4 regions of the Vibrio qinghaiensis genome follow, and region 2 is predicted to be linked to each of the others. Evidence: predicted binding sites of a transcription regulator. Region 2 holds the regulator's gene; each other region holds the start of a gene.
The links. The regulator CRP, encoded in region 2, controls carbon source genes, mostly activating them, when cyclic AMP is high. The targets are predictions, from matches to a motif close to TGTGANNNNNNTCACA.
Positions count from the first base shown of each region.

Region 1: a site for CRP is predicted at 2,886-2,901, ahead of malT (HTH-type transcriptional regulator MalT). Genes of this name have one in related genera too.
Region 3: a site for CRP is predicted at 2,396-2,411, ahead of mlc (sugar metabolism global transcriptional regulator Mlc). Genes of this name have one in related genera too.
Region 4: a site for CRP is predicted at 2,434-2,449, ahead of CCZ37_RS10745 (CTP synthase). Genes of this name have one in related genera too.

Region 1 covers NZ_CP022742.1:1,091,244-1,097,146, forward strand. The annotation lists gene CCZ37_RS18625 (glycogen/starch/alpha-glucan phosphorylase) at 74-2,527, opposite strand; gene malT (HTH-type transcriptional regulator MalT) at 3,114-5,822, shown strand; gene CCZ37_RS18635 (YibL family ribosome-associated protein) at 5,885-5,903, opposite strand, start outside.
Region 2 covers NZ_CP022741.1:2,478,498-2,484,400, forward strand. The annotation lists gene CCZ37_RS11550 (ABC transporter ATP-binding protein) at 1-867, shown strand, start outside; gene CCZ37_RS11555 (TIGR02444 family protein) at 869-1,348, shown strand; gene CCZ37_RS11560 (hydrolase) at 1,405-2,412, shown strand; gene CCZ37_RS11565 (YheU family protein) at 2,472-2,678, shown strand; gene CCZ37_RS11570 (phosphoribulokinase) at 2,761-3,630, shown strand; gene crp (cAMP-activated global transcriptional regulator CRP) at 3,872-4,504, shown strand; gene CCZ37_RS11580 (DUF1338 domain-containing protein) at 4,608-5,402, opposite strand; gene astD (succinylglutamate-semialdehyde dehydrogenase) at 5,471-5,903, opposite strand, start outside.
Region 3 covers NZ_CP022741.1:1,888,341-1,894,243, forward strand. The annotation lists gene CCZ37_RS08665 (chemotaxis protein CheV) at 68-1,012, opposite strand; gene mlc (sugar metabolism global transcriptional regulator Mlc) at 1,103-2,320, opposite strand; gene pyk (pyruvate kinase) at 2,600-4,048, shown strand; gene CCZ37_RS08680 (patatin-like phospholipase family protein) at 4,097-5,269, opposite strand; gene cydH (cytochrome bd-I oxidase subunit CydH) at 5,288-5,377, opposite strand; gene CCZ37_RS08690 (outer membrane beta-barrel protein) at 5,512-5,903, shown strand, end outside.
Region 4 covers NZ_CP022741.1:2,328,548-2,334,450, reverse strand. The annotation lists gene relA (GTP diphosphokinase) at 1-1,378, shown strand, start outside; gene mazG (nucleoside triphosphate pyrophosphohydrolase) at 1,513-2,310, shown strand; gene CCZ37_RS10745 (CTP synthase) at 2,534-4,174, shown strand; gene eno (phosphopyruvate hydratase) at 4,254-5,555, shown strand; gene CCZ37_RS10735 (multifunctional CCA addition/repair protein) at 5,669-5,903, opposite strand, start outside.

The sequences.
Region 1 (5,903 bases), on a different replicon from region 2:
CTTCAAATGGGTAGGGTTTTATTATAATGAGTCACATAGAGCCAAGGCACTAAGGCCTTGGCTTACTTGAAAATTAACGCTTAACGGTTTCTAATTTCCAGATATTGTCAACGTAGTCACGGATACTGCGGTCAGAGCTGAACTTACCCACCAACGCGGTGTTAAGAATCGCTTTCTTCGCCCAGCCAGCCTGGTCACGGTACTGCTTGTCCATCGCCTGATGCGCTTGTACATACGAGGCGAAATCAGCCAGCACTAGGTATGGATCACCACCATCAAGCAAGCTATCGAACGTGGCTTTCAATTTGCCCGGAGCGCCTGGGGTAAACTCTTCACCCACCAACAAATCCAGCGAAGCCTTAAGCAGCGGATCCGCATTGTAGTAATCATATGGGTTATAACCACTGGCTTTTAATGCTTCGACTCCGTCCACTTCCAAACCGAAGATGTAGATGTTGTCATCACCCACTTCCTCACGAATTTCCACGTTTGCACCATCCATCGTACCTATGGTTAAAGCACCATTTAGCGCCATTTTCATATTACCGGTACCAGATGCTTCTTTACCTGCGGTAGAAATTTGCTCGGATACATCGGCAGCAGGAATGATGATTTCAGCTATGCTCACACGGTAATCAGGAATGAAAACCACTTTTAGCTTGTTGCCAATGCGCGGATCGCTATTTACTTTTTCCGCAATTTTATTGATGGCGTAGATGATCTCTTTAGCTAGGTGGTAACCCGGTGCCGCTTTAGCCGCGAAGAACACCACGCGCGGCGTCATATCGAACGTTGGGTCATTCACTAAGCGATGATACAAAGAAAGAATATGTAACATATTCAAATGCTGACGTTTGTATTCATGCAAGCGTTTGATCTGCACATCAAAGATGGCATTGGTATCAAGCTCAATACCCATGTGCTCTGCGACCCAATCAGCCAAACGCTGCTTGTTGTGTTTCTTGACCGCCATAAACTCTTTTTGGAATTTCGCATCGTCCGCGTATTGAGCAATCTCTTCTAGCTGATCAAGGTGCGCTGGCCACTCAGTACCAATCTTGTCCGAAATAAGCGCAGACAAACCTGGGTTACAAAATTTCAGCCAGCGACGCGGCGTAATGCCGTTTGTTACGTTGTGCAAACGTGTTGGGTAAAGCTCGTGGAATTCTGGGAAAAGATCGCGTTTTACCAACTCCGAGTGCAGCGCCGCCACACCATTAACAGCGTAAGAGCCAACCACAGAAAGGTTTGCCATGCGCACTACGCGGTGGAAACCATCTTGGATGATGGAGAGTTTTTGCTGTTTCGACACATCACCCGGCCACTTAGCACGTACTTCTTGCAAGAAGCGGTGGTTGATTTCGTAAATGATTTCCATATGGCGAGGAAGCAGACGCTGGATCAACGACTCGCTCCACGTTTCGAGTGCTTCAGGCAGTAACGTATGGTTGGTATAAGCGAACGTTTTTGAGCTGATCGCCCATGCCTCATCCCAGCCCATGCCTTTCTCATCAATTAAGATACGCATCAATTCAGGAATGGAAATCGTTGGGTGAGTATCGTTTAGCTGAACGGTTTGATATTTAGGAAGATCCGCAATGGCATGACCCGCCGCCGCATGACGACGTAAAATGTCTCGCATTGACGCCGCACTGTGGAAATATTGCTGCATCAAACGCAGCGTCTTGCCTTTTTCGTGGTTATCATTTGGATAAAGCACTTTGGTAATGTTGCCCGCATCAATCAAAGCATGCTGCGCTTCAAAGTAGTTACCGTTGTTGAAATCCGCCAGTGAGAAAGGTGCAATCGCGCGGCACTCCCATAGACGCAATGGATACACCGTATCGCTTTCATAACCAACAATGGGTAAATCCCAAGGCATTGCTTGGACAAACATACCCGGAACCCAATGACGCTTTTCAACACCATTATCATTGATAACATCAACATGGCCGTAAAAACCAATCTCTTGTGCTAGGTGTGGTCGTGCCACTTCCCACGGGTAGCCTTCAACACAACGCCACGCATCAGGAGCTTCTTGTTGGTGGCCTTCATTAAAAGATTGCTTAAATAAACCATATTCATAATGTAAACCATAACCTACGGTTGGGTACTCTTGCGCAGCGCACGAATCCATGAAACATGCCGCAAGTCGTCCTAAACCACCATTGCCTAAGGATGGGTCGCGTTCTTCTTCTAATAAATCCGTTAGATTCTGGCCTAAACCAGCCATCGCTTCCGTGATTTGCTCATACAGACCCATGCTGATGAGGTTGTTGCCAGTTAAGCGGCCAATCAAGAACTCAAGTGATAAGTAGTTCAGACCCTTAGCGTTAACAATGCGCTGGTCTTGCTCAGTTTCGAGTAGATCAAACGTCGTTAGTTCAGCCAGTGCGCGCCCCATTGCGAGATACCATGAACGGCTATCTGCATTTTCAATGGTGGTTGCATAGGTAGCAGTCAGGTGTTTCTTTACGTTTTCTTGGAACGAGGCTTTATCAAACTTCTTCTGTTGCGTAGGTTTCATTAGCGAAATCTCACTTAGTCGTTTTAATTCATCTTCAGCATATCGTGCATCAGCTACGCAAGGTCGGCATCCTCCTAAAAATGACCTCGTTTAGGAGGAGGGCTCAGGGCGTAGAGAGCGAGCACCAGAGTCGCAGTGATCTATCTCTCATTCGTTGCACATAGCGGTTCATAAGCAGTGATTGTGATCACATCACCTTGCTCACTAGCCTAAATACTGCTCATGACGCTCAGGTTTCGATCAGGAATATCAATCTCTCAATATGAGAATTGGCTCTCAAAAAAATGAGCTTCATTTACAAATCACATGAGATTTTGTACATGCTCAGTTTTTATATAGCGCATAACAAAGAAGTTTTAGTGATTAAAATCACAATTATGGGGCGTAGATGATAAGTAAATGTGAATCCTGCAAGAATCTCGGGATGGATCAATAAACGTGCGTCACGACATCAAGTAACATCCATACAAAATGAGTGATAGTTCACTTGTGAACTCCTAAATAATGATGCTCTTCTTACTAAGCACCTCCAAAGCTACGATCAGCTTTTAAGTCAGTAACAAGAACAATAAATGGAATCTGGAAGATGTGGATACCTTCTAAGCTTACTCGCCCCGGCCGCCTACACAACGCCATCGTTCGCCCACGTGTGTTAGAGCTGCTTGCCCAAGCACCTTGCTACAAACTCGTGCTATTTCGCTCGCCTGCTGGTTATGGAAAAACCACCATGGCAGCGCAATGGTTATCAGACAAGACCAATGTGGGTTGGTATAGCATCGATGAAAGCGATAATGATACGTTCCGATTTATCAACTACTTACTGCAAGCGATTAATAAAGCGACTCAGCAAAGTTGTCCAAATGCCCAAAAACTGGCCGAGCGACGCCAGTTCTCTTCTCTACATTCACTATTTAGTGAAGTGTTTTCGGAAATGTCTGGCTTTAACAAAGAGTGCTATGTGGTTCTCGATGATTACCATTTGATCGCCGATGACGATATCCATGAAGCGATGCGCTTTTTCCTCAAACACATGCCAGACAACCTAACGCTGGTCGTCACTAGCCGTGCCACTCCACCATTAGGCACGGCCAACTTGCGCGTACGCGATTTGATGATCGAAATTGGTAACGAGCTACTCGCCTTTGATACCGAAGAAACAACACGCTTCTTTAATCAACGGGTCTCTGATGGCGTGGATGATGATACTGCCAACAACTTGTGCACCTATGTCGAAGGCTGGCCCTCCGCACTGCAATTGATTGCCTTACAAGCACAGCACCAAAAGCGCACGTTGGCGCAAACAGCGGAGTCAGTATCGCAATTTAATCATGCACATTTATGGGATTATTTAGTTGAGGAAGTGTTTGATCTGCTGGATAAAGAAACGCGCCAATTTTTGATGCAATGCTCAGTGCTCGATCACTTTAATGACGTGTTAGTCTCTGCACTCACCAAACGTGACGACGCGCTGAGCATGATTGAGTCGCTCAACCGCTATGGTTTATTCATTTATCCATTGGAAGGTGAGCACAACTGGTACCGGTTCCACAACTTATTTGCGGAATTCCTCTCTCATGAACGCTTGGCTCGCATCCCGCAGCAGGAGCAAGATCTGCATCGTGCCGCCGCGTACGCTTGGTTGCAAGAAGCTACTCCTCATCAAGCGTTGCGTCACGCCACGCTCGCCAACGATACTGACTTACTCGCTACTATCTTGACGCAATTTGGCTGGAAGATGTTCAACCAAGGCGAGCTTTTGGCTCTCGAAGAGGCCATTAACCAACTCTCCCCCACTCAGCTCTATCGCGAGCCTAAACTGTGTATGTTACAAGCTTGGCTGGCTCAAAGTCAGCACCGCTACTTTGACGTTGGGGATCTGCTGACTAAATCGACCAACGAGATGAAAGCGCTCAATGTTCAGCTCAGCACCAAAGAACAAGGCGAATTCAATGCCCTGCGTGCTCAAGTCGCGATCAACCAAAATGAGCCAGAAAAAGCCTTAGAGCTGGCGGAATTAGCGCTAAGCCAACTGGATCACACCGTTTACCGCAGTCGTATTGTCGCCACTTCAGTGGTCGGCGAAGTGAATCACGTGCTCGGTCAATTAAGCCGCGCCCTCTCGATGATGCAACAAACCGAAAAGCTGGCACGCCAGTATCAGGTTTACCACCAAGCGCTATGGGCATTACTACAGCAAAGCGAGATCTTGATTGCCCAAGGTTATGTGCAAGCCGCTTTTGAAGTGCAGGATATTGCCTTCAAATTAATTGAAGAGCAGCAATTACAGCAAGTGCCATTGCATGAATTCTTACTACGGATACGTGCCCAAATCCTGTGGTGCTGGAACCGCTTGGATGAAGCGGAAGAGTGCGCTTATAAAGGACTGCGCGTATTGGGCAACCACTCTCCCAGCAAACATCTGCACAGTTATTCTATGCTGGCGCGTATTGCTATTGGCCGTGGTGAACTCGATAAAGCGGGTAAGTTCATCGAACAAATACAGCACTTACTGAAACAATCGACTTATCACGTAGACTGGACAGCGAATGCTTCGCTCTCACTGATTCTATTTTGGCAAGCTCGTGGCAATGATGAAGCAATGTTGCAGTGGCTCAAGACCACCATTCGACCAGAAAAAGCGTGCAATCACTTTTCACAGCTTCAATGGCGCAATATTGCTCGAGTTCAGATTCACTTAGGTCATTTGGAAGATGCGACTCAAACTTTGACGTTTATGCAGCACGAAGCGCAAACTTATCAGTTGATTACAGACCTAAACCGTAATTTGATCCTCGAAGCCGTTCTAGCCACTACAGTCCATAACGAAGAAGTAGCGAAAGAAAAACTCAAGGAAGCGCTACAGTTAACCAATCAAACGGGCATGGTAGGTAACTTTTTAATCGACGGCTCGAAGATTGGCCACTTATTAGAAAAGCTCTCTAGCCGAGCTGAATTAGGCGATTTGGAACGCCACCGAGCACAACAGTTAATGAAGGAGATCTCGACCACTCAGCGCAGCCGATCAATCCATTTTGACGAGGATTTTGTTGAGAAGTTGGTGAATCACCCAAATATTCCCGAACTGGTTCGCACCAGCCCACTCACTCAACGTGAATGGCAAGTATTGGGGCTTATCTACTCTGGGTTTAGCAATGAACAAATTGCACAAGAGCTGGATGTCGCAGGAACCACTATCAAAACGCACATCCGCAACCTGTACCAAAAACTGAATATTGCTAACCGCAAAGAGGCAATCCACACCGCCGAGAATTTATTGCAACTTATGGGCTATTGAGTCGCAGGTATGATCAAAAAGAGCCAGATAATCTGGCTCTTTTCTGTCGTAAAAAATGACGGTTAGAAGGTTTTTGGGGCG
Region 2 (5,903 bases):
TCAACATTAATTAAATTACTCTCCGGCGAGTTAAAACCGCAAGGCGGCGATCTCACTTATTCGCAAGGTGTAAAGATTGGTTACTTTGCCCAGCATCAGTTAGAAACACTGCATCCAGAAGAGACCCCTCTGCAGCACATGATGCAAATTGCCCCGGATAAAAACGAACTTGAGCTGCGTAATTATCTGGGTAGTTTTGGTTTCCAAGGCGACAAAGCGCTAGAAAAAATCGCTCCGTTTTCCGGGGGTGAAAAGGCTCGCTTAGTGCTTGCGCTAATTGTGTGGCAAAAACCGAACTTGCTGCTGCTTGATGAACCCACCAACCACTTAGACTTGGATATGCGTCAAGCCCTAACGTTTGCCCTGCAAACCTTTGAAGGCGCGATGGTCATCGTCAGCCATGATCGTTATCTACTGCGCGCAACCACCGATGACTTGTACTTGGTGCACGATCGTCAAGTCGCGCCTTTCGATGGGGATTTAACCGACTACTACAAGTGGCTGACAGAACAACAGAAAGCGGAACGTAGAGAAGTTCAATCTCAGCAACCTGCCAAAGACAGCAGCAACAGTGCCGCTGCCAAAAAAGATCAAAAGCGCCGAGAAGCGGAATTTCGCATCCAAACCGCACCAATTCGCAAAAAACTGACACAACTCGAAGCGAAAATGGACACATTGAACGCGGCACTGGCGCAAACTGAAGTGCAATTGTCTGATACTTCGCTGTATGAAGCCGAAAACAAAGCTAAACTTACCGAAGTGATTGCGCTTCAAGCTCGCAGCAAATCGGCACTTGAAGCAATCGAAATGGAATGGATGTCGGAACAAGAGACACTCGAACAACTAGAGCAGGAATTCAGTCGCTAAGATGAGCCAAGAGCACGTACGATTATCACTGACCTTAGAACGCTTATGGCAATTCAGTTTGCAATACTACAGCGTGCGAGAAGTGAAAGAGGCGTGCTTAAGTTTACAAAATAACTTCCACGGCAACGTCAACTTATTGCTGCTACTCAAATGGCTTGATGAGCAACAAGTGACGGTTGCCGATGCTGACTGGCAAAATGTCACTCAATGTATCGGTCGTTCAGAAGCGCTGTTGCACAGTTACCGAGAGTTAAGACGACGTTTGAAAAGCATGGTGCCAGATACGCTGTACCGCGAGGCGCTGCAATTTGAGCTGCAACTTGAAAAGCAGCAGCAAGCTGACCTTGTGGAATGTATCAACGCATTGGCATTGCAGAATAACCATGGTGAACAATTAACGCTGCGTTACTGTCGCCAGCTTGGCTGTGAGCATTTGCATCTCGCCTTTAAAACCCCAGCGCCTCATTCTCAAAAACCGTAACTACATCAATTGCTCTCTCAGTGTATACTGGTCGCAATTCATAAAAATAATACGCTATGGTTATGACTCCATTTATCGCTGCTACTGGGCTAACAAATCCACACCTTCAGACTCTGCTTCCTCGTTTATTGCGCAAATGCGCACGTTTTGAGCCGCTGTGGCAAACGCTGTTTACACCTGATGGTGATTTTTTAGACCTTGCTTGGAGTGATGATTGGCGCTCAGAGCGAGTACAAAATAAACCCTTATTCGTCTTGTTTCATGGCTTAGAAGGCAGTTTTCATAGCCCTTATGCCAATGGCTTAATGTACGCCTTCGCACAACAGGGGTGGTTATCGGTCATGATGCATTTTCGTGGCTGTAGCGGCAAACCGAACCATTTGGCACGCGCTTACCATTCTGGTGAGGTTGAAGATGCACGCTTTGTGCTCGAATACATACGCAAGCAATGCCCGAATAGACCTGTCGTGGCGGTGGGCATTTCTCTTGGCGGCAATATGTTGGTTAATTACTTAGCGCAATATAATCACGACCCGATCGTTAGCGCGGCAACCGTTGTCTCCGCTCCGCTCGATCTGGCAGCGTGTTCCACACGTATTGAACAGGGATTTTCAAAGGTTTATCGCGCTTACTTACTGACATCATTGAAAAAAAATGCACTAAAGAAACAGCATCTTTTACATAATGAGTTAGGTATTTCTCACCATCAAATTAAACACATCAAAAAACTTTACGAATTTGACGATCTCATCACCGCGCCTTTGCATGGTTTTCAAGATGCGCAGGATTACTACCAGCAGTGCTCAGGCCTTTCAAAGCTGACACAAATTCGCGTGCCGCTACAAATCATTCAAGCGCAAGATGATCCCTTTATGACGGATGCCGTGATCCCAAAATTTGCCTTACCAGAGAACATCCATTACCGCTTATTTACCCAAGGTGGCCATGTCGGTTTTCTCAGCGGTAGCGCGCTTAAGCCTAAATTTTGGCTCGAAGAAGCACTTCCAACCTATTACGAAGATCTGCGTCACGGCAACCCTATTGACCATCAATGCAACGCATGATTAATCACATATCGCTTTAAATCGATACCCTTTTCTCCATGACAGTTTAAGAGGTCGTCATGCTTATTCCTTGGCAGCACATTGCGCCTGAAACACTGGATAATTTGATTGAAACGTTTGTATTACGCGAAGGTACTGATTACGGAGAGCAGGAAGTACCATTGCAGCAAAAAATCGAGCAAATAAAGAAACAGCTCGCAACAGGGGAAGCGATCATCGTCTATTCTGAGTTGCATGAAAGTGTGGATATTCAATTGCGTAAATAATTTCCGCACAAAACAATCTACTCTTTTCGTGCTATATTGCAGCCATCGATAACAAGTACGTTACATACAGACAGGGTTTGTCATGTCAGCAAAACATCCAATTATCGCTGTCACCGGCTCGTCCGGTGCCGGTACAACTACGACCTCTGAAGCCTTTCGCAAAATGTTCAATATGATGAACATAAAACCAGCATGGGTTGAAGGGGATAGCTTCCACCGCTTTACCCGGCCAGAAATGGATGTGGAAATTCGTAAAGCGCGCGAACAAGGGAAGCACATCAGCTACTTTGGTCCACAAGCCAATGATTTTCCTGCATTGGAAGAATTTTTCCGCCAATATGGGAAATTAGGCACAGGCCAAGTTCGTCGTTATCTGCACTCTTTTGACGAAGCTGTGCCCTACAATCAAATGCCCGGCACCTTTACACCTTGGCAAGATTTACCAGAAAACTCGGATGTGATGTTTTACGAAGGTCTGCATGGCGGTGTAGTCGATGGCGATGTAAACGTCGCGCAGCATGTCGATTTTTTGATAGGTATGGTGCCAATCGTTAACCTTGAGTGGATACAAAAATACGTGCGTGATACACGTGATAGAGGCCATTCACGTGAAGCAGTGATGGATTCTATCGTTCGTTCAATGGACGATTACCTCAATTACATCACCCCTCAATTCTCGCGAACTCACATCAACTTTCAACGGGTGCCAACGGTTGATACTTCAAACCCACTTAACGCCAAGGGCATCCCTAGTTTGGATGAAAGCTTCGTCGTGATCCGTCTGCGCGGCATAAAGAATGTTGATTTCCCCTATCTGCTCGCCATGATTGATGGCTCTTTTATGTCGCGCCACAACACCATTGTGGTGCCGGGTGGCAAGATGAGTTTTGCGATGGAATTGATCGTCAGACCGATCCTGCAGCAATTGATTGAAACAGGTAAAATTGGCTAAGTGATCGGACAAGTTGACGGTTACTTTTCATACCGTGATCATGTGCACAGTTTTGCGTAAAAAATCATGCCACTGACACGATTAAAATCAAGAAATCGTTTCTGAAAAAGGATACTATCCTTAACCGAAACACAAGTTAGCTTGCAGCATTTGGAAAGTGCTCTTATCCTAGTAAGCCTATTTTAGGCTTAGCTACAATATGGAAAGCGGCAAGCGTACCCTGCAGAGGAAGTGAGATATTATGGTTCTAGGTAAACCTCAAACCGATCCAACACTAGAGTGGTTTCTTTCACACTGTCATATTCATAAATACCCATCGAAAAGCACGTTGATTCATGCGGGCGAAAAAGCAGAGACGCTGTACTACATCGTCAAAGGCTCGGTAGCGGTATTGATTAAAGACGAAGAAGGTAAAGAGATGATCCTCTCTTACCTCAACCAAGGTGACTTTATCGGTGAGCTTGGTCTATTTGAAGAAGACCAAGAGCGTACTGCTTGGGTCCGTGCAAAATCACCTTGTGAAGTTGCGGAAATCTCTTTTAAGAAATTCCGTCAGCTTATCCAAGTGAACCCAGACATCTTAATGCGTCTGTCTGCACAAATTTCTCGACGCCTGCAAGTCACCAGTCAAAAAGTAGGCGATTTAGCCTTCCTAGACGTGACGGGCCGTATTGCACAAACGCTACTTAACCTGGCGAAACAACCTGATGCAATGACGCACCCAGATGGCATGCAAATCAAAATCACCCGTCAAGAGATCGGCCAAATTGTAGGCTGTTCTCGTGAAACTGTGGGACGTATTTTGAAGATGCTCGAAGAGCAGAATTTAATTTCTGCCCACGGTAAAACTATCGTGGTGTACGGAACTCGTTAATTTCAATCAAAATGATTGAGATTGAATGCATAAAGCCACCTTGGGGAACTCAGGTGGCTTTTTCTTTGGTGATATTTCAGTACGAAAGTAAAAAGATGAGAGGCTATTGCATGTCTGTACTTTCAAATATCTTATCTGCAGAGGCCGCCACAAAACCACTGTAGAGTTCACCGTTGACCATTGGATAGCGTTTGGCAAATTCATAGAATCCACCGGGAATCACCTCCACCCCTTCCGTAAATTGCACCGGTACTTTATCGGCCATGGTCGACGACTGCTCAAGCAGCACATCAGGCGTACCTTTCACTTCCCCACCATTTTCATTGATGGTAAAACCCGCTTGGCGTAGATGATCATTGACCGCTTTCACTTCATTAAACGCCTGCAGTTGATTAACACTAACAGTGAAATGGTTTGCGCCATAACCATGCGCCGCCAACCAAGCGGCGTATTCACTTTCGTTGGCAAGCTGCAAATAATCGCTGTAGCTTAGTTGCCACAGGCGACCGCCATATAAAAAGTCACTGCTGTTTAATTTATTGCTATCGACTTGATGTACCAGCTTCTCCACAATGGCTTGGAGTGCAGGTGAGCACTCTTCCACTTTCAGCTCGCTTATGAATACTTTAGGCTGGGTCGAATCAGGGTGTTCATAGTGCTTCGCTACCAGCTTCTTACTTTCAAACACATAATCACCACAGGCAACGTAGCCTAAGGCAAGAAAAGGCTTAGCCAGCGTTTCAATACCTAATGGCGCAACATTGAAGGTTCGCAACGCAATATGGTCATTAATCAAGGCTTCGTCTTCTTGAAGCAAGTGATGGACTTTGTCGGCAGAAGGGCAAAGGCGCTGAATGTAGTCATTCCATAATGATTGAAATAAAACGGTTGGCGTCATAACGCCTCCTTGTCTGTGCTCGGTTTAAACCATGCTAGTAGGCATGGGGTTTTAGATAAAGTTTACTGCTATAGCTCAACCCCAGGGCTGAGCGTGGCAGGCAGTTCTGTCGAACAACCTTCCATTGATGCCATTGGGTATGCGCAGTAATCGGCCGCGTAATAGGCGCTTGGTCTTAAATTTCCCGACGCTCCCGGCCCACCAAACGGTGCATCACCACTGGCTCCGGTTAATTGTCGATTACGATTTACAATACCAGCGCGGATATGATCGACAAAGTAATCCCATTCGGCATCATTGGTCGACACTAAGCCTGCCGATAAACCAAAGCGAGTTTCATTAGCCAGTTGCACCGCTTGATCTAAGCTTTGGTAACGCACGACTTGTAACAATGGCCCGAAATACTCTTCATCAGGCAATTGACTAACTGCGGTGACATCAATAATGCCCGGAGTGACAAACGCCGCCTGCAAAGGTGTCGCGGCCAGCAAGCTGACGCCA
Region 3 (5,903 bases), 590 kb from region 2:
CTGTCAATGCCTTGCCTCATCAGCAAGGCATTGTTGTTTGAGGTACACCATCAAACTACGGAAAATCTTACGAAAGCACATCACGTAAACGATCTTGCGCTTCTTTCACCAATAAATCCGGTTGAAATTTCGAGATAAAACGGTCACAGCCCACTTTTTTAACCATAGCTTCGTTGAAATTGCCACTCAATGAAGTATTGAGAATAATGTGCAACGATTTCATTCTCGGATCACTGCGTACCTCAGATGTCAATTTATAACCATCCATTTCTGGCATTTCAGCGTCGGTAATCATCAATAAAAGCTCATTCGTTACGTCCCTTCCTTCATCACACCATGACTTCAAAAGATTCAGTGCTTCTAAACCATCTCGACATTCAATAATCTCTAAACCAAGTTGTGATAGCGTCCCTTTGACTTGGTTGCGAGCCGTTGAGGAATCGTCCACTATAAGAATTTTTCGCCCAACCATCTCTGAAACCAAGGCATGGTCAAGAACGCCTTCCGAGATAGAGACATCATAATCAATAATCTCAGCTAACACTTTTTCCACATCAATGATTTCAACAATATGACTACTGTTGACCTCTTTAACATGGGTGATAGCGGTCAGATAATTAGAGCGACCAGCTAAACGCGGTGGCGGCTGAATTTCAGTCCAAGCAGTATTGATAATATTGCGAACTTGCCCAACCAAAAAGCCTTGAATGCTTCGGTTGTACTCGGTGATGATGAGGTTATGCTCTTGGTCATCCAAACGAGATGGAGGGAAACCTATCGCACTGCGCAAATCAATGACAGGAACAGGCACTCCCCTCAATGAGGCGACACCCGTAATATTATGATGAGAACCGGGCAATTTTGTTAATTGAGGAACTTTGATCACTTCCCTCACCTTAAACACATTGATCGCAAAGATTTGCCTGCTGTTTAAGCTGAATAAAAGCAGCTCAAGTCGATTCTCTCCGACAAGATTGGTGCGCTGGTCAACCGTATTTAAAACACCTGACATACGAAATCCCGAAAATTATAGTGAACTCACATAACAGTATAGCCATATGGGTTAATTGTAAAAAATATAAATGATCTAACCGCGAAAAAATTAACCTTCGACCACTTTCATCAGCAAAAGTCCATCATAGAGGGCTTGTTTAATCAAAGCCGCACCAGGCATAGTTGCCTGTTTATAAAAGCGTGATTCGACTAATTCGAGATCTTGGTGATAGACGGGTAAGCTCTGCTCTTCGATACATTTTTGTAATGCAGGGTATAACACGTTTTTAGCTTGGTTGATAACACCACCGATCAGAATTTTTTCTGGGTTAAATAGGTTGATCACAATCGCGATAGCGGCCCCTAAGTAACGCCCTAGTTTCTCTATCACATCCACCGCCAATGGGTCACCCTCTGCTGCAGCCTCACAGATATCTTCGATGGTAATTTCTCTGTGCTCAGTCAATGATGAAACCTCACCGTTTGCAATACGCAGCGCCACTTCTTCACGAATCGCTTGCGAACTAGCGACTGTCTCTAAGCAGCCAATATTGCCACAATGACAACGTTTACCATGCGGATCAATTTGGATATGCCCTAACTCACCGATATTCCCATGCCGACCTTGTAGCACCCTGCCATCGAGGATAATTCCGGCACCTAAACCGTGGTGAATAGAGATCAGAACCGAATTTTCATTGCCTTGCGAATGACCAAACAACTTCTCAGCCAGTGCCCAAGCTCGGGTATCATTCGCCACAAAAACAGGTAGCCCCGTCGCCTTATAAATTTCAGGACCAAGAGCCAGATTTTCCACATTGTAATGCGGCATCTGCAGTACAATCCCTTGCTCTGAGTTCACTAAACCGGGCAAAGTAATTGCAATGCTTGTCACGCGATCTAATTGCGACGAGTAGGTTTGAAAAAATTCTTCAATTTCGTAAAGCAACCTAGCGAGCACGTCATCTTGGTCTAGCTCATGGATCTCAATTTTGGTGTCGATCAACACTTCACCACCCAACTCATGCAGAGCAATAATTAGGTAGCCACGGCCTAAACGCATGGATAAAAATTGCCATCCCTCGTTATTGGTTTGTAAACCAACGGCAGGGCGACCACGGCTGATCGCTTCTTGTACTGTCGTTTCATGGATTAAATGAGCTTCAATTAACTCACGAGTAATTTTGGTAATACTTGCCGGAGCAAGCCCACTCTCTTTCGATAAATCAATGCGAGAAATGGGACCTTTTTGGTCGATAAGTTTATATACACGACCAGCATTGACCTGTTTGATATGATCAATATGGCCTGGTTGCGCCATATACATTGGGAGCTCCAGAAATCAATAACATGCCAATTTTTTTACTTTGCGAACTAATTGTGAAGCGCTTTAGTATATTGCCGTGACAAGTATCACGGATATACATAGTTCTTGGTGTATTTAGTCAATAAATTGCTATTTGTTTACATTCAAAAAATATGAAACCACTCTTTTTTTGTGACGAGAATCATCTAGCACCTGTCGATAAATTTAACGCTTATCCCCTTTCTTTCGCCAGATCTTGCATATACTTAATCCAGATTCCCGCCCCATCAGGAGAACACAATGACCGCGGTGTTAAGAAGAACAAAAATCGTCACTACTTTAGGCCCATCAACAGACAAAGGCGAGATATTAGAGGCGATTATCAAAGCTGGCGCAAATGTTGTGCGCATGAATTTTTCACATGGTAGCTCCGAGGACCATAAACTGCGAGCGCAACGAGTAAGAGCTATCGCGGCTAAGTTGGGTCGCCATGTGGCTTTACTTGGTGATTTACAAGGACCAAAGATTCGAGTCTCCACATTTAAAGAAGGAAAAATCTACTTAAATGAAGGTGACCGATTTGTTCTGGATGCAGAGTTACCCCCAGGGCAAGGTGACCAAAATTCGGTTGGCATTGACTACAAAAAACTACCACAAGATGTACAGCACGATGATTTACTGTTACTCGATGACGGACGAGTACAACTACTCGTCACCGCTGTCGATGGTGCAAAAATACATACTACCGTCACTGTTGGTGGCTCACTTTCAAATAACAAAGGCATCAACAAGAAAGGAGGCGGTTTGTCGGCTGAAGCGCTGACAGAAAAAGACAAACGAGACATACTACTGGCCGCCGAAATAAAGGTCGAATATCTGGCTATTTCATTTCCTAGAAATGGCGAAGATATGAAATACGCTCGCCGGCTCGCTCGTGATGCAGGCCTTGAAGCAAAACTCGTGGCAAAAGTAGAGCGAGCAGAAACGGTAGCCAATGATCAGAACATTGATGACATCATTATGGCCTCTGATGTGATCATGGTCGCTCGTGGTGATTTAGGAGTCGAAATTGGAGATCCAGAGCTGGTGGGTGTGCAGAAAAAACTGATCCGCCGCGCTAAGGCACTCAACAGAGTCGTTATCACTGCTACACAAATGATGGAGTCAATGATAGAAAACCCAATGCCAACCCGCGCGGAAGTAATGGACGTTGCCAATGCGGTGCTGGACGGAACCGATGCGGTGATGCTTTCAGGTGAAACCGCTGCTGGGAAATATCCAGTAGAAACGGTTCGTTCAATGGCCGAAGTGTGTGTTGGAGCAGAGAAAATGATCGAAGCTAGCCAGCAAAATTACCGAATCGATACTTCGTTTGTGACTGCTGAAGAAACTATTGCCATGTCCACTATCTATGCCGCCAATCACATGGAAGGGATCAAAGCCATGGTAACTCTAACCGAATCAGGAAGAACAGCACTTATGACCTCCCGCTTAAACTCTGTGCTGCCTATCTTTGCTATGTCACCTAATGAGCGAACTTTAAATCGTTGTGCTCTATATAGAGGGGTCACTCCAGTCTATTTTGACACCAAGGCAGACACTGGATTTGATGTAGCCGTTGCAGCTCTCAATACGCTTAAGGAGAAAAAGCTGTTAGAGTTCGGTGATTTAGTAATCATCACTCAAGGTGACATTATGGATGTTGAAGGGACGACTAACTGTATGCGTATACTTCCAGTCCTTGAGTAATTTGACTATCCCCGTTGGCTGAATAGCCTCGGGGATACTCCTCCACGATTATGTCATACGCGACTGATATGCCTGCTGTGCTTGGCTAAAGTCCTCAATAAAACGGTAACCCGCCGCGAGACCTAATTCATAATCATGAAGTAGGTCTTCTTGACGACTGAGTAAGGAGTTCGATCTCAGTGGTTCACTGGGTACAATTTGTAGGATGTAAATATCATCTGGTGGAGCATGCAAAAATTCTTGAGTTAAAGAATACGTTTGGTAATGCACCATCAACATATCCGCCAACCCTGAATCAAATTTGTCGCCAATTAAGTGACTTAAGCGATATATATCGTCAGCGCCAAATAACCAACGCCCACCATTAAGCAGTTCCAAACTTATCTTTTCACGTTTTTGCTGCTTAGAACGCTCTATCTGTTGATGGAGAAAACCACTCCACTCTTGCTTCCAGTGAGACAATTTCTGCTGCCACTGGCCTTGGATATTTTGTAGAGGTTCATGCAACCAATGAGGCTTGTTATAAGACGTAGTATATGGTGAAGGCTTTAATGTTATTCGACTATCGACCGAGGCAACATCAGGACATTCTGTACGAATGACAGCGGCAAAACGAGCACCTTTTCGCCATGCTTCTTGCACTGGAATTGATGCTGATACACCACCATCAATATACAGTTCATTACCCAACTTAACTGCGTGCGGGTATAAGCGAGGAATCGCACAGGTAGCAATCATTACCTCTCGCCAGTTACTTTCTAATACCGGGAAATAATGGTCGTGCAGCGAGTGTGCTGAAGTAACCGCCGCGTAAGCTTTTCTTTTCGCAAGGACTTGGCATCCCATATCGACATCCAACCTATAAGGAAATTCCGATATGCGATCTAAAGCCCAATCCAAGTTCATGAACTGCTTACGCCGAACGTAGCTAAATAGATTAAAAAAATTAGCATCCGTGGTGAGTTCTAAAATAAAAGCTTTGCCTAACCCATGCTGACGACATAGGTAAGCGCACAAATTCAATGCACCTGCAGAGGTGCCATAGAATTCATCAAAGGGATCAAAATTGGAAACAAGGAACGCATCCAACACACCTGCGGTAAAAATACCTCTTTGGCCACCACCTTGGGCAACCAATGCATTTTTTCCTCCAATATACTTCGAGAGCCGATCTAAATCCGCTCTCGTCTCTTTATCAGAGATAGTTCCACTAGTGTTCATCAGCAGAACCCTCGTTGATTAATGGCTGATAGCGATCAAACCAAAACCAATCAGAACAGCAAACACTGTTGCAGTAATCACTAATGCATATTTTAGATCAAGTTCCATAGCCACCTCCTACCAGATAACAAAGTAATAACATCAGTGTGAAGTATCTTCAAGAATCGTTGGTTTTTCGTGCACAATTATGGAGTTACTATCACAATAACCTAATCGTTAAAAAGTGGCCGAGGTTAATAGCTATGCATCAATATAATAAAGTCATTCTTATTATAGGATCTTTATCTGCTCCCTATGCACAAGCACAAGTCATCGTTTCTCCTTTTTTTGGGTATACGCTTGGGGGAGAGGTCGCGGATAAAGCTGGCAATGACTATGATTTAAAAGCTTCATCTAGCTATGGCCTCGCTATAGAAACTGATTACGAAAAAGGCCGAATTGGTCTGTTTTATGCTACTCAAAACACCGCGGTTGAAACCATTAACGCGGATGCGAACATCCATTACCTCCACTTTCAAAGCAGCATTTATTATCCGACAAGCCAACAATTGACCGCTTATATAGGCCTAGGTATCGGTGGTTCTTATGCAGATGTTGATTGGGCTAAAGATAAATATGGTTTTTCTTCAAGCTT
Region 4 (5,903 bases), 150 kb from region 2:
TGATCAACTGCAAGACTGTTACGCCGCCTTGGGCGTTGTTCATACCAAATACAAACACCTACCTAGCGAATTTGATGATTACGTTGCTAATCCGAAACCGAATGGCTATCAATCCATTCATACGGTGATTTTAGGGCCAGAAGGCAAAACCATCGAAATTCAAATTCGTACTAAGCAGATGCATGAAGAGTCTGAACTTGGGGTTGCCGCGCACTGGAAATATAAAGAGGGCGCAACGGTTGCCCGTAGTGGTTACGATGAGAAAATTACTTGGTTGCGTAAGCTTCTTGATTGGCAAGAAGAGATGTCTGATTCGGGTGAGATGATCGACGAGCTGCGTAGCCAGGTGTTTGATGATCGTGTTTACGCCTTTACACCTCGTGGTGATGTAGTTGATTTACCCATGGGAGCCACGCCGCTCGATTTTGCCTACCATATTCACTCTGAAGTGGGGCATCGCTGCATCGGTGCCAAAGTCGCGGGTCGTATTGTTCCATTTACTCATAAATTATCTATGGGTGATCAAGTCGAAATTATCACCCAGAAAGAGCCGAATCCGTCGCGTGATTGGCTAAATCCAGCAACGGGGTTTGTCCATTCAGGCCGTGCGCGCGCCAAGATTAACGCCTGGTTCCGTAAACAAGGCCGCGAGAAAAACCTTGAAGCCGGACGAGAGATCCTCGAATCAGAATTAGCCAAAATCGGTGCTACGTTAAAAGATGCCGATAAATACGCGCTCAAACGTTTTAACGTCAATACGCCTGACGAGCTGTACGTCGGCATTGGCAGTGGTGATTTGCGAATCAACCAAATTGTCAATCACATCAATGCCTTAGTTAATAAGCCGACCGCTGAGCAAGAAGATCAACAAGCACTGCAAAAATTGCAAGATGCGCAAACTCGTCCAGCTCAGCCACATCGAGCGCACAAAGATGCCGTTGTGGTGGAAGGGGTAGATAACCTCATGACACACCTAGCGCGCTGTTGCCAACCTATCCCAGGTGATGAGATCAAAGGTTACATTACTCAAGGGCGTGGTATTTCAGTCCATCGCAGTGACTGTGAACAGCTAGAAGAGCTGAGCCATCACGCACCTGAACGCATCATTGATACCGTTTGGGGGCGCGGGTTTGTTGGAACCTATATTTTGACTTTGCGCGTTGAAGCGATGGAGCGAGGTGGGCTACTCAAAGACATCACCACCCTGCTTGCGAATGAGAAAGTGAAAGTCATCAGCATGAAAAGTCGTAGCGACTACAAAAGACAGTTGATCATCATGGATTTTGATCTTGAAGTGAGCAACATCGAAGCGCTGTCACGAGTATCAATGCGAGTAGAGCAGATCAAAGATGTCATGTTGGTGAAACGCCTAGGCTAAATTTCATATCACAGTAACACTCTTATTGGCGTGAATCGCAATTAAATCGCGACGCAAGCGCCTTGGGTTTTTAAAGGCGAGTGGCAATGACTGCTCGCTTTTTTATTTTAAATATTGATGTAAGGAGCGGATAAATGAGCCACCCAATCGAACAACTGGAACAGATCATGGCACAGTTGCGTGACCCAAAAACAGGTTATCCTTGGGATATCAAGCAAACTTTTGACACGGTTGTTCCTTACACAATCGAAGAGACCTATGAAGTGGTGGAAGCGATCCACAACCAAGATTGGCCTAATCTCAAAGAAGAATTAGGTGACTTGCTGTTTCAAGTTATTTTTTATAGTCAAATGGCGAAAGAGCAAGGGTTGTTTGATTTCTCGCAAGTTGTTGAAACGGTGAATGAAAAACTTACGCGCCGCCATCCTCATGTTTTTTCGGGTGCCAAGTTTGAGGATGAAGCGCAAATCAACGCCAATTGGGAAGCTGAAAAAGCCAAAGAAAAGGTACAAGCAGGAAAAAAAGATCAAAGTATTCTAGACTCAATACCACACGCTTTTCCGTCTCTTTTACGTGCTACAAAGATTCAAAAAAAGTGTGCCCAATATGGCTTTGATTGGGATTCTATCGGCCCAGTGGTTGATAAAGTCCAAGAAGAGATCGAAGAAGTGATGGAAGAGGCGTTGCAAATCAACCCTGATCCGGTTCGAGTAGAGGATGAAATGGGCGATCTATTATTTGCCACCGTTAACTTTGCTCGGCACTTAAAAATTGATCCAGAAGTGGCGTTAAATAAAGCAAATCGAAAGTTTTCACGTCGATTTAAAGGTATTGAAATGCTGGTGGCACGTCAGCACAAAACCTTGACCGATTTTTCTCTCGAAGAATTGGATGCGATGTGGAATGAAGTGAAGCGCTTGGAGTCGAAGTAATGCCCTGTGTTGGCAATCCACAACAAAACCCACCCATTGAGACAAATTTGACTCATTTGAGTGGTGTGATAAGCCATATCAAGCGGTGCTCTTTGATTTGAAGCAAAAAATAAAAAATGACAGTGTGATAGATTTCACGTTGTAGCGAATAAGGGCTTCTGGTATATTTTTATCCCGTCCAGAAGAAATCCATTTCCCTCATTCAACCAATTTCAGGTTAAACATGACGACAAATTACATTTTTGTTACTGGCGGGGTTGTATCCTCTCTAGGTAAAGGTATTGCGGCAGCATCTCTTGCGGCGATTTTAGAAGCTCGTGGTCTTAAAGTGACTATGATGAAGCTTGACCCTTACATCAACGTTGACCCAGGCACAATGAGCCCAACTCAACATGGTGAAGTGTTTGTCACGGAAGATGGCGCTGAAACTGACCTTGACCTTGGTCACTACGAACGTTTTATTCGTACCAAAATGACCAAGCGCAATAACTTTACTGCTGGTCGTGTTTATGCCGATGTATTGCGTAAAGAGCGCCGCGGTGACTACCTAGGTGCAACGATTCAGGTTATTCCACACATCACCAATGCGATTAAAGATCGCGTTATCGCAGGCTCTGAAGGCCACGATGTCGCTATCGTTGAAGTGGGTGGAACCGTTGGTGATATTGAGTCATTGCCATTCATGGAAGCGATTCGTCAGCTTGCGATTGAAGTGGGCCGTGAACACGCAATGTTTATGCACCTGACTTTAGTTCCTTACCTTGCCGCTGCAGGTGAAGTGAAAACCAAACCGACTCAACATTCAGTTAAAGAGCTGCTTTCTATCGGCATTCAGCCTGATATTTTGGTTTGTCGTAGTGATCGCGTTATCCCAGCGAACGAACGTAAGAAAATTGCTTTGTTCTGTAACGTGCCTGAAAAAGCCGTTATCTCGATGAAAGATGTCGATTCTATCTATAAGATCCCTCAACTGATCAAAGCTCAAGGTTTGGATGATATCGTTTGTAACCGTTTTGCTATTAAAGCGCCAGAAGCGGATCTTTCTGAATGGGAACAAGTGATTTACGAAGAGGCTAACCCAACTGCAGAAGTTGTGGTCGGGATGGTTGGTAAATACATTGAATTACCTGATGCTTACAAATCGGTTAACGAAGCGCTGAAACACGCAGGTTTGAAAAACCGCTTGAGCGTGAAAATCAAATACATCGATTCTCAAGACGTTGAAACCAAAGGTGCGGAAGTGCTGACTGGTTTGGACGCAATCCTCGTACCTGGTGGTTTTGGTGACCGCGGTATCGAAGGCAAAATTCTTGCTGCGCAATATGCTCGTGAAAACAAAGTACCTTACCTAGGAATTTGTTTAGGTATGCAAGTAGCGCTGATAGAATACGCGCGTAATGTTGCGGGTATGAAAGGTGCGCATTCAACAGAATTTAACAAAGAGACTCAATACCCTGTGGTAGGCTTGATCACTGAATGGGTAGATGACGAAGGTAACGTAGAAGAGCGTACTGAAAAGTCTGATCTTGGTGGTACTATGCGCCTTGGTTCGCAGCTATGTCACTTAGAGAAAGGCACTAAAGCGTATGAGCTTTACGGTAGTGCAACCATTCATGAGCGCCATCGTCACCGTTATGAAGTTAATAATAAACTTCGTCCGCAGATCGAAAAAGCTGGTTTGAAAGTATCAGGTCTGTCTGCTGATAAGAAGTTGGTTGAAGTGATTGAGAACCCTGCTCACCCATGGTTTGTAGCAGCTCAGTTCCACCCAGAATTCACGTCAACCCCTCGTGATGGTCACCCACTATTTGCAGGCTTTATTAAAGCGGCAGGTGAGTTCCAACGCGGTGAATCAGAGAAGTAACAAGGATACGGGCAGTTGCAATTGTTGTGCTGCTGCCCTTTATAGTTTTGACATTTAAATTCAACGAGAGGAAACATTAATGTCTAAGATCGTTAAAGTTCTAGGTCGCGAAATCATCGACTCACGTGGTAACCCAACAGTAGAAGCTGAAGTTCACCTAGAAGGCGGTTTCGTAGGTATGGCAGCTGCGCCATCTGGTGCATCTACTGGTTCTCGCGAAGCTCTTGAGCTACGTGACGGTGACAAATCACGTTTCCTAGGTAAAGGTGTTCTTAAAGCGATTGCAGCTGTAAATGGCCCAATTGCTGATGCTCTAGTTGGTAAAGATGCTAAAGATCAAGCAGCTATCGACCAAGTGATGATCGACCTTGATGGTACTGAAAACAAATCTAACTTCGGTGCGAACGCAATCCTAGCGGTTTCTCTAGCGAACGCAAAAGCGGCTGCGGCTGCGAAAGGCATGCCTCTATACGAGCACATTGCTGAGCTAAACGGTACTGCTGGCCAATTCTCTATGCCTCTACCAATGATGAACATCATCAACGGTGGCGAGCACGCAGATAACAACGTAGACATCCAAGAGTTCATGATCCAACCTGTTGGCGCGAAAACTCTTAAAGAAGCGGTTCGCATGGGTGCTGAAGTATTCCATAACCTAGCTAAAGTTCTCAAGTCTAAAGGCTACAACACTGCGGTTGGTGACGAAGGTGGTTTCGCTCCTAACCTAAAATCTAACGCTGAAGCGCTAGAAGTTATCGCAGAAGCGGTTGCAGCGGCTGGCTACGTGCTAGGCAAAGACATCACTCTAGCGATGGACTGTGCAGCATCTGAGTTCTTCGACAAAGACGCTGGCATCTACAACATGAAAGGTGAAGGCAAAACGTTCACTTCAGAAGAGTTCAACCACTACCTAGCGGGCCTTGTTGAGCAATTCCCAATCGTTTCTATCGAAGACGGTTTGGACGAGTCTGATTGGACTGGTTTCAAACACCAAACTGAACTTCTAGGCGACAAAATTCAGCTAGTGGGTGACGATCTATTCGTTACTAACACTAAGATCCTTAAAGAAGGTATTGAGAAAGGTATCGTTAACTCAATCCTTATCAAGTTCAACCAAATCGGTTCTCTAACTGAGACTCTAGCTGCAATTAAGATGGCTAAAGATGCAGGTTACACAGCGGTAATCTCTCACCGTTCTGGCGAAACTGAAGATGCAACTATCGCTGATCTAGCGGTAGGTACAGCTGCAGGTCAAATCAAAACGGGTTCTATGAGCCGTTCTGACCGTGTTGCTAAGTACAACCAACTAATCCGTATTGAAGAAGCGCTAGCTGGTCGTGCTCCTTTCAACGGTCTTAAAGAAGTGAAAGGTCAAGCTTAATCCCACGGGGTACAGCTTAGCATCATTACTTTAGAGAACGCCCTGCAATGCAGGGCGTTTTGTTTTTTCTGCCGCAACTCGCATTTTGAATTGCGAGTTGAGAAGGGAAAGATTTACACCGTGCTAATCGCTGCGATCCGTCGTTTATCCAGCTCTTCTTTGATCGCTTTCCCTTGAAAACCATCACGGATCACCTGTTGTACATCGACACTCAGTGCGGCTTGATAGGCTTCGAGGAAAATATCGCGTTGCGGATAAGGGGTCTCTTCGCAACCTAATCGACCCGCATGATCGGCCTGACAACAAAGTAAAACGTCCAGCAAGCGCTTAGGCTTGCGCCATGCATCG